4 regions of the Mixta calida genome follow, and region 3 is predicted to be linked to each of the others. Evidence: predicted binding sites of a transcription regulator. Region 3 holds the regulator's gene; each other region holds the start of a gene.
The links. Region 3 encodes Fur, which represses iron uptake genes when iron is present. Its sites were predicted from a motif close to ATAATAATGAGAACNACTATCAA; they were not measured.
Positions count from the first base shown of each region.

Region 1 (7,501 bases), 2.0 Mb from region 3:
CGCGGCTGTTCAGCCAGTCCGCCTTCACGCCCGCCTCGTAGTTTTTACCGGTGACCGGCGCAAGGTAGCTGCCGTTGATATCGCGATAAGTCTGCGGATTGAAGATCGAGGTGTAGCTGGCGTAGGCGGACCAGGCGTCATTGATGTCGTAAATCAGCCCGGCGTAAGGCGTAATGCGGTTCTTCTCCACATTCTGCGTCAGCGTGCTGGCGCTCCACTGGGTGTAGCGGGCGCCAAGAATCAGATGCAGCGGATCGGCCAGCGAAACACGCGTCGCGGTATAGGCCGATTTCTGGTGGATGGTGTCTTCCTGCGCCAGGCTCAGCGGCCCCCAGGCGGTTTCCGGGAAGCTGCCGTTCCAGTTATTGAAATTGCCCACCTCGTCCGCCGACAGGTTGGCGAAGGTGCTCATATAGAGGTTGTGCTGACGGCTGTAGCTGACGCCCGTCATCAGCTCATGCTGACGACCAAAGAGTTCGTAAGGGCCGCTGGCGAAGGCGTCAAGGGCGTGCACTTTACGCTTGCCGGTGTTGTAGCCGGTGCCGCCAACTACCGGATAGTTGGGATAAGCACTGACGCCGATGCCGCTGTTTTTATCGAAGAAGCCGTCGATATAGAGCATCTTGCTGTCGAGTTCGGTTTCGGTGTGGGTGCCGTTCAGAGTGAACTGCCAGCCGCTGTCGAAACGCTGCGTCAGGGTGGCGAAGACTTTTCTCGACTGCTTATCGCTCCGGGCCCAGTCTGGCGCGGTACTGTCGCTGCGATCGTAGTCGGTTTTACTGTGGTCAGTGTACCAGCGCGGCAGGCCGCCCCACGGCGGGCTGTCGGCGTTGGTTTCCTGATAGTCGTAGCCGACGGACAGAGTGGTGGAGTCAGTGAGATCGGCATCCACCACGCCGTAGATGAATTTCTTATTGGCGCTGTAGCGATCGATATAGCTGTCATTATCCTGGTAGCCGGCGATCAGGCGTCCGCGCACGTTGCCGGAATCGGTCAGCGGCGCCGAGAGATCGAGAACGTAACGCTGCTTGTCCCAGCTGCCGTAGCTGGCGGAGACATTGCCGACAAATTCGCGGCTGTCGGCGTGCTTGCGCACCATGTTAATCGCCGCCGATGGGTTGCCCGTGCCGGTCATCAACCCGGTCGCGCCGCGCACCACTTCGATGCGATCGTAAATGGACGTATCGGCCGCGGAGTCGCCGAGGTTCCAGCGTTCCTCAAACACGGTGGGAATGCCGTCCACCATGTAGTTATCAATCATAAAACCGCGCGAATAGAAGGTGCTACGGTCGAAATCCGCCACGCTTTCGCTCACGCCGGTGGTGTTCTTCAGCACATCGCCCAGCGTTTGCAGCTGCTGATCCTGCATGCGCTGCTTGCTGATGATACTGACGGACTGCGGAATTTCGCGTGCGGTTAAGGTCATTTTGGCGCCCGCCTGGGTAACCGGCACGCTGTAGTCGCTCGCCTGGGTATTGTCGGCGCTGTCGCCTGACGCTTCCACCACCAGCGTTTCCTCTTTCGCCGCCTCAGCGGCAACGGCGGCTGGCGCATGCAGTGCAATGGCCACCAGCGCGGCAAGCGGCGTTAAAAGCAGAGCGGTCTGTTTCCCTGCTGCGGAGCCGGCAACGCGCCCTTCCCTGATACTGTTAGAAAAAACCATTTTTTCACCTTCGCGAGATTTTATTATTGTCTGCTGCGAGACGCGTTCCGCTTCCAACAGGAGAGGCGTTCATCCTTCGCGCATCTATCCCTGAGCCAACAGCCACTGCTGGCATAGTAAAAGTCTCTGAAACGGCGGTAATGAACGACAGCGCAAGCAGCTTACCGTTAGTATTGCGAATGAGAACTTTAATCATTTCCATTCATAGTGTAAATGAATATTAATGGCGGTTTAGCAAACGATCGCACAGGAGTATTCGCGCTATTGAACGCAGCGGTATGACAGAAATGAAATCTGGAGGACTGCTAAAAGACGCAGCGGTATCTTGACCGATGCGAGAAGAAAACAGGATGCACGGTCTCGCTTCTGCTTTTGACTTTTTGTGTGTTGTAACTAATAGCGGAATCCGAGATGCAGCGAGACCAATACGCGGCGTGGCTTGCATAAAAGCCCGACAGCGCTGCCGGGCTCTTATGCGACAAAATAAGATGATGAGGAAAAATCAGTCTCAAGCCGATGTCAGGCCGGACGCAGACGGGCGGTTAAGCCGCGCAGGAAATAGCGCAGGAACTGATCGCCGCACTCGCGGTAGTTTTTATGCTCCGGCGCACGCATCATGGCGGTGATTTCCGACATGGAGATGCGGAACTGCTGAGCGGTGAGAATATCGAGAATATCGTCAGTTTTTAACGCAAAGGCGACGCGCAGCTTTTTAAGGATAATATTGTTGTTGATGCGACGCTCCACCTTCAGCGGCGGCATGCTCTCATCTTTACCGCGTTTGTGGTAAATCAGGCCGTTTAAAAAGCAGCTCATCACCACGTCCGGGCAGGGGGCGAAGCCCTCTTCCTCTTCTTTCAGCACGTAGCTGGCCACCTGCTCCGCCGACACCGCGGTATCGGCCAGCGCCAGGATCGCGACCATCTCGTTATTGTTCAGCTTCAGCATGTAGCGCAGGCTACGCAGCACATCGTTATTCATCATCGCGATCTTCCTCGCCCTTCCGGTATTCAAAGCGGGCAGTATAGCGATCTCTGCGCTGATGACGAGCAAAACTACGCGCTTTTCAGCCCCAGCGCCTCTTTCAGGCTTTTCAGATAACGGCGGCTGACCGGCACCTTCTGCCCGCTGCGCAGCAGCAGCTCCGCCTGACCGTTTTCCAGTAAGCGGATCTCTCTCAGGTGTGCCATATTCACCAGATATTGCCGGTGACAGCGCATCAGCGGCGTACGGCACGCCAGCGTACGCAGCGTCAGTTCGGTGAACCCTTCGGTGCCGTCGATGCTGGTGACGAAAACGCCGCTGAGCCGACTGCTGACGCAGGCCACCTCCGCCATCGGCAGCAGCCAGATGCGGCTGTGGCCGCAGCACGGAATAAACTTCAGCGCCTGCTGGTTTTCCGGCAGCAGCGCAACATTCTGTTCGCCGCGTTCGTGACGCAGCCGCGCCAGCGTTTTCGCCAGGCGCCCCGTCTCTACCGGCTTCAGCAGGTAGTCGAAGGCGTGCTCCTCGAACGCGCGCACCGCATACTCATCGAAGGCGGTGAGAAACACGATATGGAGACGCTGCTCCACATCCAGCATGCCCGCCATCTCCAGGCCAGAAATGCGCGGCATCTGAATATCCAGAAACAGCACGTCGGGGCGCAGTCGGTGAACCGCGCCGATCGCCTCAACCGCATTGGCGCACTCGCCGACAATGGCGATATCCTCTTCCTGTTCCAGCAGCACGCGCAGGTTTTCCCGCGCCAGCGGCTCATCATCCACAATCAGCACCGTTAACACAGCTTCTCCTCCAGCGGCAGACGCAGGGTTACGCAGGTGAACCGCTCCGGCTCGCAGCGGACGCTGATGCCGCAGTCGTCACCGAAGCGGGCGCGCAGGCGCTTGTCCACCAGGCCCATGCCCAGCCCGCCCGCGCAGCTTTTCTCCTGGTAAAGCCCGGCGTTATCTTTAATCTCCAGCACCAGCCGATCCTGCTGGCGCGACGCGCTAAGCCAAATTTCGCCGACGCCCAGCAGCTGCGAGGTGCCGTGCTTAATGGCGTTCTCCACAATCGGTTGCAGCGTAAAGGCGGGCAGCCGCGCCTGCGCCAGCGCATCCGGCACGCTGAGCGTGACTTGCAGACGCGCCTGAAAGCGCGCCTGCTCAATTTGCAGATAGGCGTTCACATGCTCAATCTCATCGGCGAGGGTCACCACCTCGTTGGGCCGCTTGAGGTTTTTACGGAAAAAGGTGGAGAGATACTGCACCAGCTGTCCGGCCTGTTCGCTGTCGCGTCGGATCACCGCCATCAGCGTATTGAGCGCGTTAAACAGGAAATGCGGGTTAACCTGCGCATGCAGCAGCTTAATCTCCGACTGGGTCAGCAGCGCCTTTTGCCGTTCATACTGCCCCGCCAGAATCTGGGCGGAGAGCAGTTGCGCGATGCCTTCGCCCAGCGTGCGGTTAATCGAGCTGAACAGCCGGTTTTTCGCCTCGTAAAGTTTAATAGTGCCAATCACGCGCTGGTTTTCGCCCCGTAGCGGAATGATTAACGTCGATCCCAGTTTGCACTGCGGATGCAGCGAACAGCGGTAAGGTACTTCGTTGCCGTCGGCGTAAACCACCTCGCCCTGTTCAATGGCGCGGCGCGTCCAGACGGAAGAGATCGGCCGTCCCGGCAGATGATGATCGCCGCCGATGCCGGTAAAGGCCAATAGCTGCTCGCGATCGGTAATCGCCACCGCGCCGATATCCAACTCGCGGTAAAGTACCTGCGCCACCTTCATGCTGTTCTCCTGGTTAAAGCCCTGACGCAGAATCCCCTCGGTAGAGGCGGCCACCTTCAGCGCGGTAGCGGAAAAGGCGGAGCTGTACTTTTCCAGCATTGCGCGCTTATCCAGCAGGATGCGCATAAAGAGAGCGGCGCCGACGGTATTGGTGACCATCATCGGCGCCGCGATGCTGGAGACCAGCTTCAGCGCCTCATCGTAAGGCCGCGCCAGCAGCAAAATGATCGCCATCTGGATGATTTCCGCCGCCAGCGTCACCATCGCCGCGGTCAGCGGATGGAAAACCTGATGGCTGCGGCCGCGCTGGATCAGCAGGCGGTGCGCCAGGCCGCCCAGCAGCCCTTCGACAATGGTGGAAACCATGCAGCTGACGGCGGTCATGCCGCCCAGCGAATAGCGGTGCAGTCCGCCGGTCAAGCCCACGAGGCCGCCGACCACCGGACCGCCGAGCAGCCCACCCATTACCGCACCCACCGCGCGCGTGTTGGCGATGGAGTCGGAAACATGCAGCCCGAACCAGGTGCCCAGCAGGCAGAACACCGAAAACACCACATAACAGAGAAATTTATGCGGCAGCCGCACCGTCACCTGCATCAAAGGAATGAAAAGCCGGGTTTTGCTCATCAGCCAGGCGATGACCAGAAACACGCACATCTGCTGCAACAGCAGCAGCACCAGGTTAAATTCATACATGCCGTTAACCGCGCCTTATTGACCAGCGCGCAACATACAGTGCGGAAAGGATTTTTTCTTTGAAGCGCGGCAAAAAACGGAGCGCGCGGGCGCAGGAAAAGCGAATAAAAAGGCCGCCCTGCGCAAACAGCGGCGGCCTGAGAGAAAATGCGTCGACTTAATTTTCCAGACGGTAGTTCAGGGTGATTTCAGCGTTCAGCACCTGCGAAACCGGACAGCCCGCCTTCGCCTTGTTGATAATTTCATCAAACGCGGCGTTATCGATGCCCGGCAGCTTGACCGTGCTGTCGAGAGCGATTTTGGTGATAGCAAACCCTTCGCCCTGCTTATCCAGCGAGACGTCCGCCGTGGTGTCGATGCTCTGCGGCGTATGGCCCGCCTGCCCCAGCATCATTGAAAGCGCCATGGAAAAACAGGCGGCGTGCGCGGCGCCAATCAGTTCTTCGGGATTGGTGCCGGCCTTGTCTTCAAAACGGGTATTGAAACCGTAGGGCTGCTGGCTCAGGGCGCCGCTTTCGGTAGAGATAGTGCCTTTACCGCTTTTAAGATCGCCTTCCCAATGCGCCTGCCCTTTCTTATGAATGGTCATCTTTCCTCCTGTTTTGCTGAAATGTACTATCAGTATAGTTAGCCTGCTGAGTAACACCCGTCGGCGACTTTCTGCGCGTGACGCGACGGCCAGCGAACCCGCGCCGCCGCGCGCGCGCCGCGCAGGAAAAAAATGTAACTAACCACAAATCAGGAAGAAACCATGTTCCAGAAAAATGATTTTGTTCAGGCGAAAACCGGCGGTCCAAAAATGCAGGTGCTGCGCGTGGAGGGCGAAACGCTGTGGTGCGCGCGCATTGACGACGCGGAGAAAAAAGAGATCGAAGTGCCGGCCAGCTCGGTCAATCCTTATCATGAAGATGGCGATTTCGGCGTCTGCTGATTGCCCGACAGCCCGCAGCAGAACGGGCTGCTCTCTCGTTGCCTGCACGCGAGACGCCGGTGTAAGCCGGCTTTTACTACAAGGATGCCGTTATGAGCGTAAAACTACGCCCGCTTGAGCGGGAAGATCTCCATTTCGTACATCAACTGGACAACAATGCCAGCGTGATGCGCTACTGGTTCGAGGAGCCCTATGAGGCGTTTGTCGAACTCTCCGATCTCTATAACAAGCATATCCACGATCAGAGCGAGCGCCGCTTCGTGGTGGAAAACGACGGCGAAAAAGTGGGCCTGGTGGAACTGGTAGAGATTAACCATGTGCATCGCCGCGCCGAATTCCAGATCATTATCGATCCAACCCATCAGGGCAAAGGGCTGGCGAGCCAGGCGGCGAAGCTGGCGATGGACTACGGCTTTTCGGTGCTGAACCTTTATAAGCTCTACCTGATCGTCGATCAGGAGAATGAAAAGGCGATCCATATCTACAGCAAGCTGGGGTTTGAGATCGAAGGCGTGCTGCGCCACGAATTTTTTATCAACGGCGAATACCGCAATACGATTCGCATGTGCATTTTCCAGCATCAGTATCTGGAAAAGCACAAGGCCTCGACCGGCGCGATGGTGAAGCCCACCGCCCAGTAACGCGCCGCGCCGACCGCAACGTCGGCGCGGGGGATCAGCCGGCGCGCGCGCCGACGCGATTGATCACCGGCTGAACCGTCGCCGGTTCGATGTTATACATGCCGCCGTAAAAAGGGTCGACCAACAGCCAGCCGGGGAAGCCGCCCAGCGGAATGTTGCCGAGGATATACCAGAGGTTCGCCTTCTCTTTCAGCCGCAGCGTCAACGGCACATAGCCGGGACGCTCGAGCATCACCAGATAACTCTTTTTGCCGAAGTAGCTGCCGTTGGATTTCGCCAGCTCGACGGTTTTCGGCGTCACGCCTTCCGCCACGGGACGACCGGTTTCATCCTGCACGACAAAGGTCGCGCCCTGCGGGATGGAGTCGATGCGCACGCTTTGCGTTTCCGAGCCGACAATAGTGGCGCAGCCGCTGAGCAGCGAGGCGGCCGCCAGCGCCAGTAACAGGCGTTTCATACGCTTTCCTGATTTTCTACGGTTGGGTAATAGTCTAATCGGCAGCGCGCCGTTTTTCCTTAGGGCCGATATCCTTTCCGGCCCGAAGAAGATCACTGCGCGCGGCAGCGATGGGCGAGCGCGGCAATATCCTGCGGCGTGGTGCGGCAGCAGCCGCCAATGATTTGCGCGCCCGCCTCACGCCACTCCGCCAACTTATCCTGCAACGCACAGCCCGCCGGAGCGCTGTGCCAGGTTTTGCTGACCGCGTCATACTGCTCGCCGGAATTGGGATAGACCAGCAGCGGCTTGCACGTCAGGCGGCGCAACGCCGTCAACGCGGGCGTCACCTTTTCCAGCGCGA
Region 1 is NZ_CP026378.1:3,394,694-3,402,194, forward strand. Features, by position in the region: gene fhuE (ferric-rhodotorulic acid/ferric-coprogen receptor FhuE) at 1-1,663, opposite strand, end outside; gene C2E16_RS16225 (YehS family protein) at 2,183-2,647, opposite strand; gene btsR (two-component system response regulator BtsR) at 2,719-3,447, opposite strand; gene C2E16_RS16235 (sensor histidine kinase) at 3,441-5,129, opposite strand; gene C2E16_RS16240 (OsmC family protein) at 5,287-5,718, opposite strand; gene C2E16_RS16245 (hypothetical protein) at 5,881-6,060, shown strand; gene speG (spermidine N1-acetyltransferase) at 6,153-6,701, shown strand; gene C2E16_RS16255 (hypothetical protein) at 6,736-7,158, opposite strand; gene mmuM (homocysteine S-methyltransferase) at 7,251-7,501, opposite strand, start outside.
Region 1: the regulator Fur is predicted to act here: its motif matches at 1,837-1,859, upstream of fhuE (ferric-rhodotorulic acid/ferric-coprogen receptor FhuE).

Region 2 (7,501 bases), 560 kb from region 3:
GATCAGTACGCTGTTCGGCTTTGGCAAAGTTGACGGCTTTAACTTCGGCAGCTTTGTGGTCGCGGTTATCGGCGCCATTGTGGTGCTGTTTATCTACCGTAAAGTGCGTCACTGATTATCGCGCATAATAAAAAGGAGGCTTCGGGCCTCCTTTTTTATGTGCGCCGTTCTGGTTTTTGCCGCTGCTGCTGAATAGCCGGAAAGCGATGTTCCAGCCAGTCGGTTAGCGCCAGCACATGCTCGCTCGCCTCGCGGCCCAGCGGGGTCAGGCGGTATTCCACATGCGGCGGCACCACGTCATACGCTTTTCTCACCAGCAGGCCATCCTCCTCCATATAACGCAGCGTCTGCGCCAGCATCCGTTCGCTGACGCCGCCGATGGCGCGGCGAATCTCGCTAAAGCGCAGCGTTTGATCGCGCAGCGCCAGCATCACCAGCATCGTCCAGCGGCTGGTAATGCGTTTCAGCAATTCGCGCGAAGGGCAGTCAGGATTCAGCAGCTCGCCGCGTAGCGGAGACGCGTCGGTAAAGGCTAAGTGATTTTTTTCCATGCTAACATTCCTGTAAGTACTTACTTTTAGAAAGTGTATCTTTTACGCTGCTTTTCTACCACCGTAGATTGAAAGGGAGAAAAGAAGATGATTGCAATTACCGGCGCGACCGGCCAGCTTGGCCGTTTGACCATTGAAAGCCTGTTAAACGACGTCGCTGCTGAAAAGATCGTGGCGATAGTGCGTAACCCGGAGAGTGCGCGCGATCTGGCGGCCAAAGGCGTCACCGTGCGCCAGGCGGATTATAACGACTCCGCTGCGCTGGAGCAGGCGCTGGCGGGCGTGGATCGCCTGCTGCTGATCTCCTCCAGCGAAGTGGGGCAGAGGGTGGCGCAGCATCAGGCGGTGATTGATGCGGCGAAGAAAAACGCTGTGCGCTTTGTCGCCTATACCAGCCTGCTGCACGCCGATCGTTCTCCGCTGGGTCTGGCGCAGGAACATTTGCAAACCGAAGCCGCGCTGCGCGAGTCCGGTCTGGCGTTCGCGCTGCTGCGCAACGGCTGGTACACCGAAAACTATGCGGCCAGCATTCCCGCCGCGCTGAAATTCAACGCCTTTACCGGTGCGGCGGCGGAAGGGCGCATCTCCTCTGCGGCGCGGCGCGATTATGCGCAGGCGGCGGCGGTAGTTATCTCGCAGGCGACGCCGCAGGAAAAGGTTTATGAACTGGCTGGCGACAGCAGCTACACGCTGGCGGAATTCGCGGCGGAGATCGCCAGTCAGAGCGGCGTGCCGGTCGCATGGCATAATCTGCCGCAGCAGGCGTTTGCCGAACTGCTGATCGGCGCGGGACTGCCGCAGGGCCTGGCGGAGATGCTGGCCGATTCCGACGCGGGCGCGGCGCAGGGCGGCCTGTTTGACGAAAGCCGCACGCTGAGCCAGCTGATTGGTCGCCCCACAACGCCCTGGCAGGAAACTATCGCCGCCGCGCTGGGCGGCTGAACATACCGGTAGCGTACTCATAAAAAAGGAGGCGAATGCCTCCTTTATTATGCGACTCACGCGCGGGCTTTAGCTAAACAGATGGCCGCCAGATAAAGGAGGCGAATGCCTCTCTTATCTTTAGCGCATCAGAAATCGTAGCCCACGGTCGCCACAACCGAACGCTCTGCGCCCCAGTAGCAGTTGCCGGTGCCGTAACAGGCGGCGACATAATCGCGATCGGTCAGGTTATTGGCATTCACCTGCACCCAGGCGCCTTTCAGCTTGTTATTCCAGACGCCGAGGTCGGCGCGCACCGAGGCATCCAGCAGCGTTGTCGATGGCAGACGAGTGGTATTTTCATTATCCGCCCACTGTTTGCCGATATAGCGCACGCCTGCGCCGGCGCTAATGCCATAATCGAACTTATAGTTGCCCCATAGCGAAGCGATCTGATTCGGCGTCACGTACGGCGTGTGTCCATCGTTGCCGTCAACGCTATCTTTCATGCGCACGCGCGTCACCGAATAGTTGGCGATGGTACTGAAGCGCGGCGTAATCTGATTACGCGCTTCCAGCTCCAGCCCGCGTGAATGCACCTTACCGGCAGGCTCATAATAAGAGGTATTCACAATACGGTTGCCGACATCTTTCTGCGTCAGATCGTAAACCGCGATGGAGTACATATCGGCGGTGCCGGTCGGCTGATACTTCACGCCTGCCTCATATTGTTCGGCGGTGGTCGGCTTCAGCAGATCGCCGTTCGCGTCCGGCAGGCTCGAAGGGGTGACTGCCTGGCTGTAGCTAACGTAAGGCGACACGCCGTTATCGAAGGCGTAGAGCAGCGAGGCGCGACCGCTGATATGGTCATCGGAGCGACGGCGGCTGGTGTCGGTGGTGTCGTTGGTGCTTTTCGCCACCAGGCGATCGTAGCGGCCCGACAGGGTCATATGCCACTTATTCCACGCCATTTCATCCTGTAAATAGACGCCCGTCTGGTGGTAGCGGCGCGTTTGTTCATAAGCGTAAAGGCCGGCGATGCGGTCCGCGTCAGGGTTTGCAGGATCCCATGCCCGCTGCCAGAAGCGCGAGCCGCCTTCGCCAGTGCGGGCGTTCAGCGGATCGACATAAGCGCTGGCGTCCCACAGGCTGTCGCGATACTGATGGTAATCCGCGCCCAGCACCAGCGTATGTTCCACTTCGCCGGTGGTGAAATCAGCTTCCAGTTGGTTATCGATAGCAAAGGCGTCCAGCGAAGAACGCTCGCCGGAGTAGTAGCGATCCAGCAGGTCGCTATCGCCGCGCCAGCCAATCTGATAAACCTGATCCAGATCGACGTTGGAATGGGTATAGCTGGCGTTGGAGCGGAAAGCCCAGGTGTCGTTAAAACGATGTGAGAACTGGTAGCTGTAAATCTGTTCGCGGCGCTTGAACTGGTCGATGGCGCTTTCACCGTCATAGAAACCGTTGCTGAGCTTTTGGCCATTGTGCGCCGTGATGCTGCCTTCGCCCGGCACCGAGCCGTGATAGCCGCCGGACGGATCTTTTTGCAGATACGCTTTCAGCAACAGCGAGGTGTCGCTGTCAGGCTGCCAGAGCAGGGAAGGCGAAATCGCGTAACGTTCTTCACGCGTGTGATCGTACTGGGTATCGCTGTGGCGGGTGATGCCGGTAAGACGAAACGCCCACTGTTCGTTTATTGCGTTGGTGTAGTCGAAGGCGGCGCCGGTGGTGTTGTTATTGCCCGCCATCAGACGGAAATGGCCTTCCTGCTGAAACTGCGGCCGTTTCGAGGTCATCATCACCAGGCCGCCGGGCACCGTCTGACCATACAGAGCGGAAGAGGGGCCTTTAATCACGTCGATACGCTCAAGGAACCAGGGATCGACCTGCAACGCATTATAACTGCCGCCGTCAGTCATCAGACGCAGACCGTCGAGGAACGTATTATCAACGTCGCCGCCGTGGAAGCCGCGCAGCGAAACCGTGTCGTAGCGTGTGGCCGCGCCGGCGAAGTTGGTAAAGACGCCGGAGCTGTAGTTCAGCGCCTGGTTAACATCCATCGCGCCCTGATCTTCGATCTGCTGCCGCGTCACCACCGAAACGGACTGGCCGGTGGTAATCAACGGTCGATCGGTTTTTGTCGCGCCGGCGCTGGTTTTGGCGGTATAGCCAGAGGTCGGCGAATCGGCGGTTTCGGCTGGCTGCGCGGTGACCACCAGCGTATCGGCGGCAATAACGAAACCCGGTACGGCAAGCGCCAGCGAGCAGAGCAGCGCGGAACGTTTCAGGTTGAAAGGCATTCCCATCTTATATCCCTTAAACAGAGCGAAAAGGCCGCTTCGGCGACAGCACGCGGCCGGAAAAGGTAAATGAGAGGTTAATCTCATGTAATTGCGAAAACTAATGAGAATTATTATCTTTCTCTCTTGATGATTCAAGATGTAATTTATCCGATTATTTCCAGATAAATGGTGTGGTTTCAGAGGATTAAGACGGGGGAAAGCCAGCCTGGCCACGTCGCCAGGCTGTTATTCATTACTGCGCTTTCTTCAAATCACCGACGTTATTACAGGTCACGCCTTTCGGACAGTACATATCCATCAGCTTCAGGGTGACGCCGTTGGTCCAGCCGAAGCCATCCTGTAACGGATATTCGCCGCCGCCGCCGCCGCCCAGATTGCCTTCAACCACATATTTTTCCACCAGCTTATGCTCGCGGTCATAGGTAGCCTGCACGTTATCCAGGAAGCGGATGCCGATCTCTTTCGCCAGCGTCTGCTTGCCGTAGTTGTTCAGCCCTTCGACCGCCACCCACTGCAACGGCGCCCAGCCGTTCGGCGCATCCCACTGCTGGCCGTTATGCACGGTGGTGGTCACCAGACCGCCCGCTTTCAGCAGCTGTTTTTCCACCGCATCGGCGGTTTTCGCCGCGCGATCGTCGGTTGCCGCCTTCATATAGAGCGGGAAGAGGGCGGCTGCCGTCAGCTGCGTGCGTACGCTGTTGCGTTTCCAGTCATAATCCGCATACCAGCCGCCTTTTTCATTCCACAGATAACGGTTGATCGCTGCCTGACGTTTCTTCGCCAGCGCTTCGTAGCGTTGGCTCTCTTCATCATTGAGCGCCACCTTGCTGGCGTGCGCCAGGGTTTTCTCCAGATGGAACAGCAGGGCGTTCAGATCCACCGGTACGATTTCCGTGGTACGGATCGTAGAGAGATTTTTCGGATCGTCGAACCAACGTGAACTGAAGTCCCAGCCGGACGCTGCGCCGGAGCGCAGGTCGCGATAAAGATCCGCTTTATTGCGCTGGGTCGCTTTTTCCGCCGTGGCGATATCATCCATATAAGATTCGGTGCGCGGTACGTCGCGCGCATCCCAGTAGCGGTTCAGCACCGTGCCATCTTTCAGCTTAACGACGCGCTTGCTGGCGCTGCCGGATGCGACACTTTGCGCATCCGCCATCCAGTATTTGTACTCTTTTTGCAACTGCGGCAGGTATTTGCTGTAGACGCTCTCTCCCTCATGCTGGGCCAGCAAATTGACCATCAGGCTGAAGAAGGGCGGCTGCGAACGGCTGAGGTAATAGCTGCGGTTGCCGTTGGGGATATGCCCGTAGACGTCCAGCTCGTGAGCAAAGTTATCCACCATATCCCGCACGCGATCCCAGTGGCCGCTTTCCGCCAGTCCCAGCATCGTGAAGTAACTGTCCCAGTAATAGACTTCACGGAAGCGGCCGCCTGGCACCACGTAGGGTTTCGGCAGCGGCAGCAGCGAATCGTACTGGTTTACCTTATCGGTAGTGCGAGTCAGCACCGGCCACAGGCCATCGATATGCTCGCGCAGGCTCTGATTAGCGGGCGGCACGTAAGCTTCGCCTTTGGCGGGCAGGGTGAAATTACTGTCGACAAAACGGCGCAAATCAAAATTGCGCTGATTTTTCTGCATCTGCCAGTCGGCAAGAATCGATGCCGGATTAAATTTCGGCACCGCATCCGCAAAGGTTTTCTGATCCGGGAAGAACTTAGCCGACTGCACCGCATGATAAAGCGGCCCAAGGCGTACATCCGGCGGCTGCGGCGCGTGCTGCTCTTCCGCTGCTTGTACATAAAACGATCCCGTTGTCAGCGCGCCGGCGATCAGCATCGGCAGTACCAGTGCGCCTTTCCATTGAGTGGTTGCGGCCTTTTTCGTCATCAGTATTCTCCTTGTCCAGACCAGACATAGCCTGTAAGTGTTTGACCCTTCAAAAAACATTAGACGAATTTTAATAGTTTGCTTGTAGTCAGGGTGGGAAATGTGAGTTGGATTAGGGTTTATACCTGAACTTTTGTCCAGGTCTTGCTTTCATGCCATTCTGCTTACCCCACAGAAGCTACGTCCTGGAAAGTTTCCGCCTTTCGTCAATAAATCGCGGAGCGTCTTAAACGGCAATGTTTATCCGCTTTAAACAAAAAGTATTCAATAAAGGATGAAGGTGATGCTGCCAACTTACTGATTTAGTGTATGATGGTGTTTTTGAGGTGCTCCAGTGGCTTCTGTTTCTATCACCTGTCCCTCCTGTTCAGCTACTGACGGGGTGGTGCGTAACGGCAAAAGCACTGCCGGACATCAGCGCTATCTCTGCTCTCACTGCCGTAAAACATGGCAACTGCAGTTCACTTACACCGCTTCTCAACCCGGTACGCACCAGAAAATCATTGATATGGCCATGAATGGCGTTGGATGCCGGGCAACCGCCCGCATTATGGGCGTTGGCCTCAACACGATTTTACGTCACTTAAAAAACTCAGGCCGCAGTCGGTAACCTCGCGCATACAGCCGGGCAGTGACGTCATCGTCTGCGCGGAAATGGACGAACAGTGGGGCTACGTCGGGGCTAAATCGCGCCAGCGCTGGCTGTTTTACGCGTATGACAGGCTCCGGAAGACGGTTGTTGCGCACGTATTCGGTGAACGCACTATGGCGACGCTGGGTCGTCTTATGAGCCTGCTGTCACCCTTTGACGTGGTGATATGGATGACGGATGGCTGGCCGCTGTATGAATCCCGCCTGAAGGGAAAGCTGCACGTAATCAGCAAGCGATATACGCAGCGAATTGAGCGGCATAACCTGAATCTGAGGCAGCACCTGGCACGGCTGGGACGGAAGTCGCTGTCGTTCTCAAAATCGGTGGAGCTGCATGACAAAGTCATCGGGCATTATCTGAACATAAAACACTATCAATAAGTTGGAGTCATTACCCGGCGGGGGTTCTCATTACCCCCCTCGTGGGTGCTGTATGCATACAAAAAAGCCTGAACGTTCGCTCAGGCTTTCTCGTGAAATAATGGCGGTGAGGGGGGATTCGAACCCCCGATACGTTGCCGTATACACACTTTCCAGGCGTGCTCCTTCAGCCACTCGGACACCTCACCATATTGTCGTCAACAGGCACACTGCTGACGGGCGCTAATGTAGGGGCTTTACGTCGTCGCGTCAATCAACTTTCTTCGTTAAATGATGCGTTTAGTCAGTTTTAAACCACTTCGCCGTGAAAATAACCGAAAAGCAGGCAGAAAATGGTAGAAGCCCGAAATCAGACTGCATAACCCCCGTAAAAGATGCATACTAATGCGCTCTAAATGCTTAAAAATCACTGAGGTCAGCTTGAACAACGTATCGAAAGCGCAACCGCAGGGGAGTCCGGCCGGAGCCGGAGCGCTGTTTTTTATTCAAATCTTCGCAACGCTCGGCTTCGCCGTGCTCTATTCCACGCTGGTGCTCTACGCCACTAAACGGCTGGGCTTCAGCGAGGCGCAGGCGAACGCCACCATGGGCGTGTTCGGCGCCTTCAACTATGGCCTGCATCTGTTCGGCGGTTATTTGGGCGGACGCTTCCTCAGCAACCGCAACCTGTTCGTATTGGGTATGGTATTGCAGGTGGCAGGCTGCTGGGTGCTGTCGGGAGAAAGCGCGCAGGGGCTTTACTGGGGGCTGGCGATGTTCCTTACCGGCAGCGGCCTCAACGTCACCTGCATCAATATGAT
Region 2 is NZ_CP026378.1:1,922,842-1,930,342, forward strand. Features, by position in the region: gene C2E16_RS09115 (GlsB/YeaQ/YmgE family stress response membrane protein) at 1-115, shown strand, start outside; gene C2E16_RS09120 (winged helix-turn-helix transcriptional regulator) at 156-551, opposite strand; gene C2E16_RS09125 (SDR family oxidoreductase) at 639-1,493, shown strand; gene C2E16_RS09130 (TonB-dependent siderophore receptor) at 1,622-3,781, opposite strand; gene treA (alpha,alpha-trehalase TreA) at 4,011-5,669, opposite strand; one part of gene C2E16_RS09145 (IS1-like element IS1A family transposase) at 6,004-6,253, shown strand; one part of gene C2E16_RS09145 (IS1-like element IS1A family transposase) at 6,253-6,701, shown strand; tRNA gene C2E16_RS09150 (tRNA-Ser) at 6,803-6,889, opposite strand; gene C2E16_RS09155 (peptide MFS transporter) at 7,122-7,501, shown strand, end outside.
Region 2: the regulator Fur is predicted to act here: its motif matches at 3,873-3,895, upstream of C2E16_RS09130 (TonB-dependent siderophore receptor).

Region 3 (7,501 bases):
ACGGCGAAACCGTGCATTTGACGCCAACCGAATTTCGCCTGCTGGCGCTGTTGTTGAATAATCCCGGCAAAGTACTGACCCAGCGGCAACTGCTGAACCATGTCTGGGGCCCGAACGCCGTTGAGCATAGCCACTACCTGCGCATTTATATGGGACACCTGCGACAGAAGCTGGAGCAGGACCCTACGCGTCCTGCGCATCTGCTGACGGAGACCGGCATCGGCTATCGTTTTATGCCCTGACCCGCCGCGCGGCCAATAAAAAAGGCGCTGAAGATCAGCGCCTTTTTTCACCTTCAGACTCAGGCGTTTTTCAACACCGCGCTGACGATCTCTACCGCCTCTTTCTCGATTTTTTCGCGATGTTCCGCGCCGAGGAAACTTTCACAGTAGATTTTGTAGGCGTCTTCCGTACCGGACGGACGCGCGGCGAACCAGCCGTTTTCGGTCATCACTTTCAAACCGCCGATCGCGGCGCCGTTGCCCGGCGCGCTGGTCAGACGTGCGGTAATGGGATCGCCCGCCAGGGTGTCGGCGCTGACCATTTCCGGCGACAGCTTAGACAGCGCCGCTTTCTGCGCTGACGTCGCGGAAGCCTGCAAACGGTTGTAGCTCGGCGCGCCGAAGCGTTGCGCCAGCTCGTCGTAGTGCTGCTGCGGATTCTTGCCGGTGACCGCAGTGATTTCCGCCGCCAGCAGGCAGAGAATAATGCCGTCTTTATCCGTAGACCACGGCGTACCGTCGAAGCGCAGGAAAGAGGCGCCGGCGCTCTCTTCGCCGCCAAAGCCGAAGCTGCCATCGAACAGGCCGTCAACAAACCATTTAAAGCCTACCGGCACTTCCACCAGCTTGCGACCGATATCGTTGACCACGCGGTCGATCATGGCGCTGGAAACCAGCGTTTTGCCCACGGCGACCTCTTTGCCCCACTGCGGGCGGTGCTGGAACAGATAGTTGATCGCCACCGCCAGATAGTGGTTCGGATTCATCAGGCCAGCCGGCGTGACGATACCGTGACGGTCGTAGTCAGGATCGTTGCCGAACGCGAGATCGAACTTGTCGCGCAGCGCCAGCAGGCCCGCCATTGCGCATTCGGACGAGCAGTCCATGCGCACCGCGCCATCTTTATCTAAATGCATAAAGCGGAAAGTCTGATCGATCGCATCGTTAACGATGGTCAGATCGAGCTGGTAGTGTTCAGCGATGCGCTTCCAGTACGCCATGCCGGAGCCGCCAAGCGGATCGACGCCGATTTTCAGGCCTGCTTTTTTAATCGCGTCCATATCCACTACCTGCGCCAGTCCTTCAACGTACGGCTGGATCAGATCTTTTTCCTGGATATGACCGCTGGCCCACGCCTGATCGAGCGGCAGACGCTTCACCTCTTTCAGGTCGCCCTGAATCAGCTGGTTGGCGCGATCTTCCACCACTTTGGTGACATTGGTGTCGGCCGGGCCGCCGTTAGGCGGATTATATTTGATGCCGCCATCTTCCGGCGGGTTGTGGGACGGCGTAATCACAATGCCGTCAGCCTGCGCGCCGCCCGCTTTATTGTGCTCAAGAATCGCGTTGGAGATCGCCGGCGTCGGCGTATAGCCGTTATCCTGTTGCACAATCACATCAACGCCGTTGGCCGCCAGCACTTCAAGCACGGAGATAATGGCGGGCTCTGACAACGCATGCGTGTCTTTACCGACGTAGCAAGGCCCGGTAATGCCATTTTTCTTGCGTTCTTCCGCTATCGCCTGCGCAATGGCCAGAATATGCGTTTCATTGAAACTGCGACGCGCGGCGCTCCCGCGATGGCCTGAGGTGCCAAACTTCACCGCGTGTTCCGCATTTCCTTTTTCTGGCTGCAGAACGTAATACTGAGATGTTAATTGTGCAACGTTAATCAAATCGCTCTGCTGGGCTGGCTGCCCGGCACGGGGGTGATTGGCCATTGGCGCTTCTCCCTGACGCTTCAGTTAAATGGTGCCGCAAACCTTATCAGTCAGTTCCTGCGGGAACTGCATTGCCAGCATAATGTGTTCCACCATGCTGCATTTGCGACCTGTGTTAGTGTTGGTGATCACCCAGTACGGCGTGCCGGGCACATGCTTCGGCTTGGTATGGGTGCCATGCTGCAACAGTGTGTGTTCGTCGCCGGCAAAGTAAACGCGGGTGCGTCCCTGCAACGAAGCAGTGGCCTCCGCAAATGCGTTGGGATCAAGATTATAGAGTGTCGACAGAATCAGCATAAAACGGTTCACCGCCTTTTTCTGCTCGGCGTACTCATCAGAGAGTAGCAGCTCACGCACGGCGCGCACCCGATCCTGTGAACGGGGAGCCGGTTTGCTCGCTTCATTTTCCTGACTGACGCTGACAGCCATTGCCGGAGCCGGGGCGGCAGACGGGACAGCTGCCGCTGCCGGAGCACTCTGACCGGCGGTAAATTTCAACATACGCCGTAAAATATCCGAGGCGCTTTCACCGATATGCTGCGTGTGGCTGGCAATGTAGCGGTATAGCTCTTCGTCGACTTCAATCGTTTTCATCTTCATCCGTACGGTAATTGCTTGTGGCAGAACCCGGCGCGGCGAGCGGACGCTAAAAAAAGCGAAACAGTCTGCGTCGGCGTTCTAACATAAGGATTATAAAGTTAAATCCTGCGGGTCGGTAGCGACGTTGGCGCTTGCAGGCAAAAGTCAGAATATGCCGCAAAGCCCCCCGGCAAACAACCATTGACCGATCGGCAGGGATAGTGAAAACCATGATAACCTAAGCTTTCCTTTCAACTGTAAGAACTTTGCCATGAATTTGAATACTCGACTGCAAACTGAGCAGTCCGTCGCGGACGCCACCCCTGTACTGTTGATTCACGGCCTGTTCGGCAGCCTGGATAATCTGGGCGTGCTGGCGCGCGGCTTAAAGGCGGATCGGCCGTTGATTCAGGTTGATGTGCGCAATCACGGCCTGTCGCCGCGCAGCGAAGAGATGTCTTACCGCGCGATGGCGCAGGATATGCTGGAAACGCTCGATCGACACGACATTGATAAGGTGACGGTTATCGGTCATTCCATGGGCGGCAAAATCGCCATGACCATGACGGCGCTGGCGCCCGAACGCATCGAACAGCTGGTGCTGATCGATATCGCCCCGGTGGATTATCAGACCCGCCGTCACGACGCGATTTTCGCCGCAGTGAACGCGGTGACGGCGGCAGGCGTGACGCAGCGTAGCGCGGCGGCCGAAGTGATGCGCGAGGTCATTACAGAAGAAGGCGTCATCCAGTTCCTGCTGAAGTCGTTCTTTGAAGGCGAATGGCGCTTCAATGTTCCTGCCCTGTGGGCTAACTATTCGGCTATCTCCGGCTGGGAAACGGTGCCCTCCTGGTCAGGCCCGGCGCTATTTATCCGCGGGGGCTTTCTCCCTATCTGGATGATATTCATCGCAATGCGCTGCTGGCGCAGTTCCCGCAGGCGCGCGCGCATGTCATCGCCGGCGCCGGGCACTGGGTGCATGCGGAAAAGCCCGATGTAGTATTGCGCGCGGTGCGGCGTTTTTTAGCGCTGTAAAAGCAAAGCGTTAACAGGCCGACAATGATTGTTCTCAAACTTTTCGCAGGGTATGATGGCGCGCTAAAATTTTGCCGCTGCTAAAACGGCGGCAAACCGGCCCAAAACGTCACCATGCGCGGCGCAAACGCGCAGCCCATTCAGTATCACGATTCTATGGCAAAAGAACATACGGACCGGACCACGCTCGATCTGTTTGCAGATGAACGTCGCCCGGGACGCCCGAAAACCAGTCCGCTGTCGCGTGATGAGCAACTTCGTATCAACAAGCGCAACCAGTTGAAACGTGACAAAGTACGCGGATTGCGGCGCGTTGAACTGAAGATGAACAGCGAAGCGGTGGAAGCGCTTAACGCGATGGCCGCCGAGCGCGGCGTAAGCCGAAGCGAGCTGATTGAAGAGATGATCCTCGCCCAGTTAAAGGCGCTTTAAACGGCTGGAAGAAGCGCACTCAGGAACAAATGCAGCGGCTTTACGAGTTCCGCCTCCATTCGGTCTCTGCTATTATTGCCGTAATCTGCATACCACGGGCAGTTACCATATATTTAAGTTTCAAGAGGTTATTAAACTCATGGCAATCGTAGGCATTTTCTTTGGCAGCGATACCGGCAATACAGAAAACATTGCGAAGATGATCCAGAAACAACTCGGTAGCGATGTTGCCGAAGTGCATGATATTGCCAAGAGCAGTAAAGAAGACCTGGAAGCGTTTGATATCCTGCTGTTAGGCATTCCAACCTGGTATTACGGCGAAGCGCAGTGTGACTGGGATGATTTCTTCCCGACGCTGGAAGAGATCGACTTCAACGGTAAGCTGGTGGCGCTGTTTGGCTGCGGCGACCAGGAAGATTACGCTGAATATTTCTGCGATGCGATGGGCACCATTCGTGACATCATCGAGCCGAACGGCGCGGTGATTGTTGGCCACTGGCCGACCGAAGGCTACCACTTCGAAGCCTCTAAAGGCCTGGCCGACGACAAGCACTTCCTTGGCCTGGCGATCGATGAAGACCGTCAGCCTGAGCTGACCAACGAACGCGTCGAGAAGTGGGTGAAGCAGATTTATGAAGAACTGCATCTGCAGGAAATTCTGGAAGCCTGATTTTACGGCTTATTGTGTGCTGTATCACATTGCGTAACAGGTTTTTCCTATAGGAATGATAGGTACGGGTTTGAAAATTTTACCAGTGAGTCGGTAGAATACCCGTATCGGTCACACGCTTTTCTGCCGTCGTGCTGTAAAGCGGCAGGATTAAGCGAAATGTAAACGCAGCATTAATGAGCATGAACAACGCCGGACGTAGCGATCTTTTCATACTTCCACTTGCGACTTCACGCATCCCCTTACGGTTTTCATTTCGAAGCATCAGTTCTATAATGAGACGCTATTAACTTAGCGTCGACCGATGTTCATGGCTGTTCAGCCACATTGTGACTAGCAAAGTAACAGGACAATATCCGCATGACTGACAATAACACCGCATTAAAGAAGGCCGGCCTGAAGGTTACGCTTCCGCGACTAAAAATCCTGGAAGTGCTTCAGGAACCTGAGTGCCATCACGTCAGTGCGGAAGATTTGTACAAGCGCCTGATTGATATGGGTGAAGAAATTGGGCTGGCGACGGTATATCGCGTGCTGAACCAGTTTGATGATGCCGGTATCGTCACGCGTCATAATTTTGAAGGCGGCAAGTCCGTTTTCGAACTGACTCAGCAGCATCACCACGATCATCTGATCTGCCTGGACTGCGGCAAAGTCATTGAGTTTAGCGATGAATCCATTGAAGCCCGCCAGCGTGAAATCGCCACGCGTCACGGCATCAAACTGACCAACCACAGCCTCTATCTGTATGGTCATTGCGCGCTGGGCGACTGTCGCGAAGACGACTCTTTACACGATAAATAATCAATTGTGCTATGCAGTAATGAAAAACCGGCGCCGACGCGCCGGTTTTTTTTATGGCTGGGATGGTGCTTTGGCCCACAAGCCGTTTACCACAACGCAGGCTTAAAGCGCTTCGCTGCGGCTGACGCGCTGCCCATCCGGGCTGACGCTGCGCACCTCTACCCTCCTGCCCGCTTCAATTCGGGTTTATTGTCTTCATCATAGCGCAGCCAGCTTTGTCCGCCGTCCAGCGAGTAGTCGATAGCCAGGCCCGGCAATGCGATATTCGCTTCCAGAAAACCGTTATGAATGCGCGCGCCCGGCACCGGCAGACGCCAGGCGATGCCCGCTCTGTCCAGCTTCGCCAGTTCGCGTTGTCCTAACAGGTTGGCGAAACGCTGCCAGTCGCGGTTGAGCGCGGCGCGATCGACCCGCTGCGTTACGCCGCCGACATATTCCCGTCCCGGCTGATATTCCTGCTCCCATTCGGCACGATGCCATGCGCGTTCGGCGACGGCGAACAGGCGTGGGAAAATCATATATTCCATCTGCTCATCGGTGCGTACGGTTTCGCTCCACAGCTGAGCCGACAGGCCCCAGGCGCCGGGCCAGGGCTTGTCAGAGCGGGCGCTGAAAGGTTTACCGTCGCGATCGACAGAGGTCTCCGCATTCTGCGGCAGGTTATTTGGCGCAAAGCTGAACATTTTACGTTCATCGCTAAAACGGGTGCCCCAGTAATAACCGCGCTCTTGCGGGTTCACTTCATACGGAAAGTCCATATAGACATAGTCGGGACTGGAGATAATCACATCATAGCCCTTGTTCGCCCAGTCATTAGCGCTGTCGAACCCGCCCCAGTAGAGCGTATCCCAGAAGTTTACCGCGACCTGCGGCGTGGCGAACGCTGCGGCATTGTCCGCATGTTTCAAGCCATCCTGCCAGGCCTGCATACGTTGAATGCCGTGTGACCGCAGCTGGCGGCTGACGGCCAGCGCAAAGTCGCTGGGCAGATGATCCAAATCTTTCATTTTTCCTGCGGCGATCATCGTCTGGCAGACGGATGATTTTTCCCACGGGCGGTTCTCTTTGCTTTGATCGATAACGCCGGTGCCCGGCTTCGGCTGTTTTATGTCGCTGTAGCCCGCGCCAAATCGAATGTTTTTCGCCTCGTCGCCGCCAAAGTGCCAGGTTGTTAACGGCTGTCCCGCCGCCTGGTGCATCGCCTGCACTTCAGCGATCACTTTATCGACAAATCGCAGGCTGGACGGCATACAGGGATTGAGATAGCTGGTGCGATCGTATAGCTGTACGGAGGTGGTATTAGAGCTGTCCGATGGATCAAGCAGACGATATTCGTTCGCCTGTTGCTCCTTTCCTTGCCGCATCAGTCTCTGATAGCGCGCTTCCATAGCGATAACCGCCGCACGTGCGTGCGCGGGCATATCGAACTCCGGGATGACCTCAATATGTCGCGCCCGGGCGTATTTAATGATATCGATATAATCGCTTCGGCTCAGGAAGCCGCTGCCGTTATTATTGCTGAAAGGGCCGGACCCCAGCTGCGGCAACAGGCAGCGCTGCTCGCTGAGATCGTGACAGCGACGCGCGCCGATTTCCGTCAATTCAGGCAGACCGGGGATTTCAATGCGCCAGCCCTCATCATCGCTGAGATGGAAATGGAATTTATTCAGTTTCCAGGCGGCCATCTGATCCAGCAGACGCACGATCGCCTGTTTGCTGTGAAAGTTGCGCGCCACGTCCAGAAAAGCGCCACGATAAGCAAAGCGTGGCGCGTCCCAGGCATCAAGCGTGGCGACAACCGGCTTGCCTCCGGCTGGCAGAAGAGAGATTACCGACATCAAACCGTAAAACAGCCCTGCCCGATCATAGCCGGTAACCGCGATTTCCTGCGGCGTAATGCGCAGACGATACGCCCCGCTTACCGCCCCGGCATTGGCGAACTGGGCAGCGTCGATACGCGTCGTCAGCGGCACGCCCCGCTTGCTGGCGTTGACGTTCATCAAGGCGAAGCGGTTGCGCACTGCCGCCGCCTGATCCGC
Region 3 is NZ_CP026378.1:1,359,803-1,367,303, reverse strand. Features, by position in the region: gene kdpE (two-component system response regulator KdpE) at 1-242, shown strand, start outside; gene pgm (phosphoglucomutase (alpha-D-glucose-1,6-bisphosphate-dependent)) at 302-1,942, opposite strand; gene seqA (replication initiation negative regulator SeqA) at 1,967-2,536, opposite strand; partial or broken gene ybfF (esterase) at 2,793-3,556, shown strand; gene ybfE (LexA regulated protein) at 3,713-3,988, shown strand; gene fldA (flavodoxin FldA) at 4,128-4,658, shown strand; gene fur (ferric iron uptake transcriptional regulator) at 5,019-5,462, shown strand; partial or broken gene C2E16_RS06415 (beta-N-acetylhexosaminidase) at 5,565-7,501, opposite strand, start outside.

Region 4 (7,501 bases), 2.0 Mb from region 3:
TTTCCGTGACTTCCAGCGTTAGCAGATGCGGCGGAATATGGTGCTGTTCCAGCGCCGTCACCACCGTCTCCACCAGGCTGTTCTGTTCAAACTGTAACGCCGACAGGTTTACCGCTACCGACCAGTTTTCATGCCCTTGCAAATGCCAGCTGCGCAGCTGACGGCACGCCTCGTGGATCACCCAGTTGCCGACATGAATAATCAGGCCGCTTTTCTCCGCCAGCGGCAAAAAAACATCGGGCGACAGCAGGCCGCGCTGCGGATGCTGCCAGCGCAGCAGCGCCTCAAAACCGACTATCGGGCCGCTCGGCGCGGTATATTTCGGCTGGTAAAACAGCCGCAGCTCATCGCGTTCCAGCGCCAGCCAGAGATCGTTGACCAGCTGCAACTGACTTTGCGCAATGGTATTCATTGAGGGCTGGAAGAAGTTGTAGCCGTTGCGTCCGTTGTTTTTGGTGTGGTACATGGCGGCGTCGGCGTTAAACATTAGCTCGCGCTCATCGATGCCGTCGCCCGGATAAACCGCGATGCCGATGCTGAGCGACACCATCAGCTCGTAACGGGAGATCACAAAGGGCTTTTCTATCAGCTTAACCAGCGCATCCGCGATGGCGGCGGCGTCGTTCGGATCTTCCATCTCTGTCAGCAGCACAAATTCATCACCGCCCAGCCGCGCCAAAGTGTAATGGCCGGTCATGTTCGACGTCATGCGCTCGGTCACCGCCACCAGCAGGCTGTCGCCGATATGGTGGCCGAACGCGTCATTAACCGCCTTAAAACCGTCAAGATCCATAAACATCAGGGCAAAATGAGAGTTTTCACGCGTCGCCTTATTAATCGCCTGATCGAGACGATCTTCCAGCAGGATACGATTGGGCAGGCGCGTCAGGTTATCGTGTAGCGCCAGCTGCGCCAGCTCGCGGTTGGCTTCCGCCAGCGACGAGGCGAGCATAGAGGTGCGCGCCTGTAGCCGCGCATCAAGCATCGACACTAACAGCGTGATGCCGAGAATCGAGACTGTGACCACCGCCACCAAAATCGCCAGCCAGTTACTGTTCACGCCCTGATGCATAGCGTAGCTGGAGGTGGGAAAACCGGCGGCGGCCATCCCGGTGTAATGCATCCCGGCAATGGCGAATCCCATTACCACCGCCGCGCCGGCGCGCAGCAGCGTCAAACGCCCAGGCCCCTGCCGCAGCCGGAACGCCAGCCAGAGCGCAGCGCCCGACGCCAGCAGCGCAATCACTACCGAGAGCGCGATCCAGCGCCAGTCCCAGACGATGCCAGGCTCAAACATCAGCGCCGCCATGCCGAGATAGTGCATCGCCACGACGCCGCTGCCCATCACCAGCGCACCGAGGCCGAGCCGCATCACATGCAGCTCACCGTAACAGACGATCCATAGCGCAAAGACCGAGGCGGCGATGGCGATAATCATCGACAGCAGCGTCAGCGGCCCGCTGTAACTCATCATCATCGGCATATTCATCGCCAGCATGCCGATAAAGTGCATCGCCCAGATGCCAATACCCATGGAAAACCCGCCGCCGAGCAGCCAGACGCGCGCGGCCAGCCCGCTGCTGGTCACCACGCGCCCGGCCATATCCAGCGCGGTATAGGAGGCGAGGAAAGCGACGATGATGGAGACGACCACCATGAGCGTATCGTAAGAGGTTGCCAACATAGAAATTCCTGCGAATTAGCGCCCGTCAGGGAACGCTGAAATTGAAAGAATAAAAGCGCAAGGTTAATTGGCCCGTTGACTAAACTATCGGCAATTTCGTACCAATGCTTATCATCGCGTCCATGAATAAAAAAGATTGCCGGGAGTAATAAAATTGCCCTCGCTTTACTCCTCGCCGCTGGCGCACGCTGCTACGCATGAAGGTTTTTTCTTCCGGGCAGGCAGTCGACACCATTGATTAAAATTTATTTTTATTTCTTTTGGCAGCCTTGCCAGCATTTTTTGAAACTTTTTACGTGCCGCGTCAATACGCGTCAAAAAACCAGCCGTTCCCTACGCCACCCGCCTTATCCGGCAGGGCCAGCTACAGCCGTAAAAATCCGCGCGATCAACGCCAGCGCAAGAAAATAACATTGTTGACAATTTTCAGATAGCCGACGTCAGAGCGCTCCTCTCTCTTTGCTGAAAATGCCGCCAGCAGGCCTGAAAAACGCGGCGAAGGGGTTATTGTCAGGAAAGAAGGTTTTGGCACTGGCGTAGTAACCGAAAACCATAAAAGTATATATTTCGAGGAAGCTGCCGCTGGTCACGCTACAGATGGATTTGGCTCCGTTGCGGGGCGGCTTTTATAAAGGTGTGGTGGATTGTAAACCGGCTTCCTTGTGTTTTTTCCCGTTTCGGCCCGACATAATATGAAGTGAACCTCTGTTTCGATTTACAAAAAGATTGGCTTAGTCGCCATTATTTAACAGAAGCGCGAACAACACATTCCTCACTGACAACATGCGCATTTACCGTACGATATTCATATTTGCTCATATTTATTCGCATTTTCCCTTTGTTAAATTTTCCTTTTACAACAATGGGTTGTTCTTTAACGTCTGTTACACGTCTCGACAAGCGCGCCGTTTCTCCTAGCCTTGATAGTGAATTTTCTTTGTGAAACCAGGAGGAAACATGGCAGACCAGAATAAAATGCAAAATCCTCTCACCCAGTATTACAACGGTGAATACCCGAAACAGCGTCAGCCCGCCCCCGGCATCCAACAGGATATGCAGCCCGTACCGGACTGCGGCGAGCAGAGCTATCGCGGCAGCCAGCGTCTGGCAGGCCGCAAAGCGCTGGTCACCGGCGCTGATTCCGGTATTGGCCGCGCCGCCGCTATCGCCTATGCCCGTGAAGGCGCCGACGTGGCGATTAACTATCTGCCCGCCGAGCAGCGCGACGCAGAGCAGGTAGCGGACTATATCCGTGAAGCGGGTCGCAAAGTGGTGCTGATTCCAGGCGATATCAGCGATGAGGCATTCAGCAAGCAGCTGGTAAAACAGGCGCACGAAGAGCTGGGCGGACTCGATATCCTGGCGCTAGTAGCGGGTAAACAGGTCGCGGTAGAAGATATCGCCGAGCTGACCACCGAACAGTTCCGTAAAACCTACGAAACCAATGTCTTCTCGCTGTTCTGGATCACGCAGGCGGCGATTCCGCTGCTGCCGGAAGGCGCGTCAATTATCACTACTTCCTCGATTCAGGCCTATCAGCCGAGCCCGCATCTGCTGGACTACGCCTCCACCAAAGCGGCGATTCTGGCCTATACCCGTGCGCTGGCCAAGCAGGTGGCGGAAAAAGGCATTCGCGTAAACAGCGTCGCGCCCGGCCCGATCTGGACCGCATTGCAGGTGGCAGGCGGCCAGCCGCAGGAGAAACTGCCGGAGTTTGGTAAACAAACCCCGATGAAGCGCGCCGGACAGCCAGCCGAGCTGGCAGGCGTATATGTCTATCTGGCGTCGCAGGAATCCAGCTATGTGACGGCAGAAGTGCATGGCGTCACCGGCGGCGAACATCTGGGCTAAGCCAGAAAGCCGGGGCCCTCTTGCCGCTGTGCACAGCGTGATAGCCGTTCCCTGCACAAAAACGGATAACCGGCAGCGATAAAAAAACCGGAGCAGAGGCTCCGGTTTTTTTATGCTTCAGCGCGCGCCGTGCGGCTATTTTTGCGCAGTTTCCATACCCATCAGGCCGATCTTGAGATAGCCTGCGCCGCGCAGGGCATCCATGGCGCTCATCAGCGTTTCATAATCCACCGACTTATCCGCCTGGAAGAAAATGGTGGTCTCTTTGTTGCCTTCCGTCTGCGCGTTCAGCACCTCAATCAGCTTCTCTTTCGAGACCGCTTCGTTGCCGACGTACATCTGCTTATCTTCTTTAATCGAGAGATAGACGGGCTTTTCAGGACGCGGCTGCGGCGCGCTGGTGGAGGCGGGAAGGTTGACCCGGACGTCCACCGTCGCCAGCGGCGCGGCCACCATGAAAATAATCAACAGCACCAACATTACGTCGATAAACGGCGTCACGTTGATTTCATGCATTTCGCCATTGCTGTCCAGATCGTCATTTAACCGCATCGCCATAACGCTTAACCTACCCGCAGTTTATGTGCATTCTGTACCGGCTGCGCGCCGTTGCCGCGCGCCAGATCGAGATCGCGGCTCTGCAACAGCAGCACCTGCGCGGCCACATCGCCCAGGCTCGCTTTGTAGTTGGCGATCATGCGGGCGAAGACGTTGTAGATCACTACCGCCGGAATCGCCGCCACCAGGCCGATGGCCGTCGCCAGCAGTGCTTCCGCAATGCCGGGTGCAACGACTGCGAGGTTAGTGGTTTGGGTTTTGGCGATGCCGATAAAGCTGTTCATGATGCCCCAGACGGTGCCGAACAGGCCGATAAAGGGCGCGACGGAGCCGATGGTAGCGAGGAAGCCGTTGCCGCGACCGGCGTGACGGCTGATGGCGGCGACACGGCGCTCCAGACGGAAGCCGGTGCGCTCTTTAATGCCTTCGTTATCTTCCGAACCGGCGGAAAGCGCCAGCTCGTTCTGCGCTTCCTGCAGCAGCTGCGTCGTCAGGCTGCGCGCGTGGAAGCCGTCGCTCAGCTCCGCCGCCTGGCGCAGCGAACGCGCTTCCGCCAGCGCCTGCTGTTCCTGTTTCAGACGCCGACGTGCCGAGGACAGTTCGGTAAACTTGCCGAAGAAGATGGCCCAGGTGACGACGGACGCCAGAAGCAGTCCAATCATTACCGCTTTTACCACGATGTCCGCATGTTCAAACATGCCCCAGACGGAGAGATCCGTCTGCATCAACTCACTGGTCACCACGCTATTTCTCCAACCTTAATGGAATTCATCAAAACAGGTCAGGATCATACCAAAACAGAGGTGAATTGATAGTAGTTCTCATTACTATTTACAAAGATTTCCCCGTCCTGCGCCGCTTATCGACAGGCAGGTAAGTAAATTGTGATCGGTTAGTTTTTAAACTGTGACGCTGCGTATAAATTTATTAAAACGTCGTTTTAATTTTGTGATGCAATTCATTCAATTTATGCGCGCTGATTTTCCGCCTGCGCAATTTATCTATAGTGAATCAGCCCTGCTGGCGCATACCTCTACCCTTCTACAACCAGTGACGGGGCATCTTTTAGGCGCAGGAGAACAATGATGAAAGTAAAAAAACTGTTGCTGGTGTTAGCGCTGGCTTCCACCGCGCTGTTCACCGCCACCGCCGCCTCGGCTAAGGTGCTGAAGGTCGCGGAAGTCCAGCCTGCCGGTTATCCCACCGTCGTCGCGCTTGAACATATGGGAGAAAAGCTGAAGCAGGCTACCGACGGTCGGCTTGAGCTGCGCGTCTACGCTGGCGGCACGTTAGGCGATGAAGAACAGACGTTGCAGCAGGTGCAGATCGGCGCAGTCGATATGATCCGCGTTTCGCTGGCGCCGGTGTCTACTCTCGCGCCGGAAACCAGCGTGCTGACGCTGCCCTATATCTTCCGTGACGAGGCGCATATGCACAGCGTGCTGGACGGCGAGATCGGCAAAGCGATCACCGATAAGTTCGATAACGATCCTAATACCCGCATGGTGTTTCTCGGCTGGACCGATGCGGGCGTACGCAACATGATCACCAAAAAGCCGGTGACGAAACCGGAAGATCTGAAAGGGATGAAGATTCGCGTACAGAACAGCGCCATCTCGCTGGCGACGCTGAAAGCGATGGGCGCCAACCCGGTGGCGATGGGCGTCAGCGAAGTGTTCAGCGCCATGCAGACCGGCGTCGTGGACGGCACAGAGAACAACCCGCCAACCTTTGTCGCCCATAACTATATGCCGGTGGCGAAGTATTACACCCTGACCGGCCACTTTATCCAGCCGGAGATGATCCTCTTCTCCAAACGTTCCTGGGATAAGCTTTCCGCCGAGGATCAGGCTTTGCTGCGCAAGTTGGGCAAAGAGGCACAGGAAGATGAGCGCAAGCTGTGGGCCGAATATAATCAGCAGTCGCTGGATAAAATGAAAGCCGGCGGCGTGACCTTCCAACAGATCGATCGCGACTACTTTGTCAAAGCCACCCAGCCGGTGCGCGATCAATACGGCAAGAACTATCAGGATCTGATGCAGCAAATCGCTGCGGTGAAATAACCTTTTCCCGCGCCGCGTCCTCTCGCGGCGCCGTTAACCAGGTAAAAAATCATGTCTGCCTATTCACGTCTGATGGATGCGGTCTATCTGCTCTGCATGACGATCGCCGCGATTGCGCTGTTGCTGATGGTCGCGGTGATCCCTGTCGGCATTTTTGCCCGCTATGTGCTTAACGATGCGCTCTCCTGGCCGGAGCCGGTTGCTATCGTCTGTATGATCATTTTCACCTTTATCGGCGCACCGGTCGGCTTTCGCGCCGGCACCCACATCTGCGTATCGATGGTTACCGATCGCCTGTCGCCGCGCGGGCAAAAAATCGCCGCGATTGCCAGCGATCTGCTGATGCTGGCGGCGTGCGTGATTATCTTCCAGGCGAGCTACGCGCTGTGCGAGGCGATGTGGCTTCAGCCGCAGGCGTCACTGCCGGCGGTGACCTTTGGTCAGATGTATTTGCCTATTCCGGTCGGCGCGCTGCTGACGATCCTGTTCGTGATTGAGCGCCTGCTGTGCGGCGATCAGTCTGCACGCCCGCTGGTCAGCCTCGGTGGCACCCACTGATTCGGAGCTTATGATGGACGCACTGATCTTAGTAGGCAGTATGATGGTTCTGTTGCTGATCGGCTTTCCGGTGGCTTTCGCCGTGGGCCTGAGCGCTTTTATCGGCGCCTGGTGGATCGATCTGCCGTTGGAAGCGGTGGTGATTCAAATCACTAACGGGGTAAATAAGTTTTCGCTGTTGACCATTCCCTTCTTTATTCTCGCGGGCGCAATTATGGCCGAAGGCGGCATCGCCCGACGGCTGGTCAATTTCGCCTATATCTTCGTCGGCTTTATTCGCGGCGGCCTGTCGCTGGTGAATATCGTCGCCTCGACTTTTTTCGGCGCCATCTCCGGCTCGTCGGTGGCGGATACCGCCTCTATCGGCTCGGTGATGATCCCGCAAATGGAGGAGAAAGGCTATCCGCGCGATTTCGCCGCCGCCGTCACCGCCAGCGGATCGGTGCAGGCGGTGCTGACGCCGCCCAGCCATAACTCGGTAATCTATTCGCTGGCCACCGGCGGCGTGGTGACGATTTCATCGCTGTTCGTCGCCGGTATTTTCCCCGGCCTGCTGCTTGGCCTCTGCCTGATGGTGATGTGTCTCGGCTTTGCGCGCAAACGCGGTTATCCGCGCGGCGAACGCATCCCCTTTCAGCAGGCGCTGAAGATCTTTTTCGACGCCTTCTGGGGGCTGTTCACCGTGGTGATTATCCTCGGCGGCATTCTCTCCGGTATTTTCACCGCCTCGGAATCGGCGGCGATCGCCTGTCTGTGGGCCTTCTTCGTCACCATGTTTATCTACCGC
Region 4 is NZ_CP026378.1:3,708,357-3,715,857, forward strand. Features, by position in the region: gene C2E16_RS17680 (putative bifunctional diguanylate cyclase/phosphodiesterase) at 1-1,684, opposite strand, end outside; gene C2E16_RS17685 (SDR family oxidoreductase) at 2,642-3,535, shown strand; gene exbD (TonB system transport protein ExbD) at 3,671-4,093, opposite strand; gene exbB (tol-pal system-associated acyl-CoA thioesterase) at 4,099-4,833, opposite strand; gene C2E16_RS20640 (hypothetical protein) at 5,000-5,179, shown strand; gene C2E16_RS17700 (TRAP transporter substrate-binding protein) at 5,179-6,156, shown strand; gene C2E16_RS17705 (TRAP transporter small permease) at 6,208-6,714, shown strand; gene C2E16_RS17710 (TRAP transporter large permease) at 6,728-7,501, shown strand, end outside.
Region 4: the regulator Fur is predicted to act here: its motif matches at 4,902-4,924, upstream of exbB (tol-pal system-associated acyl-CoA thioesterase).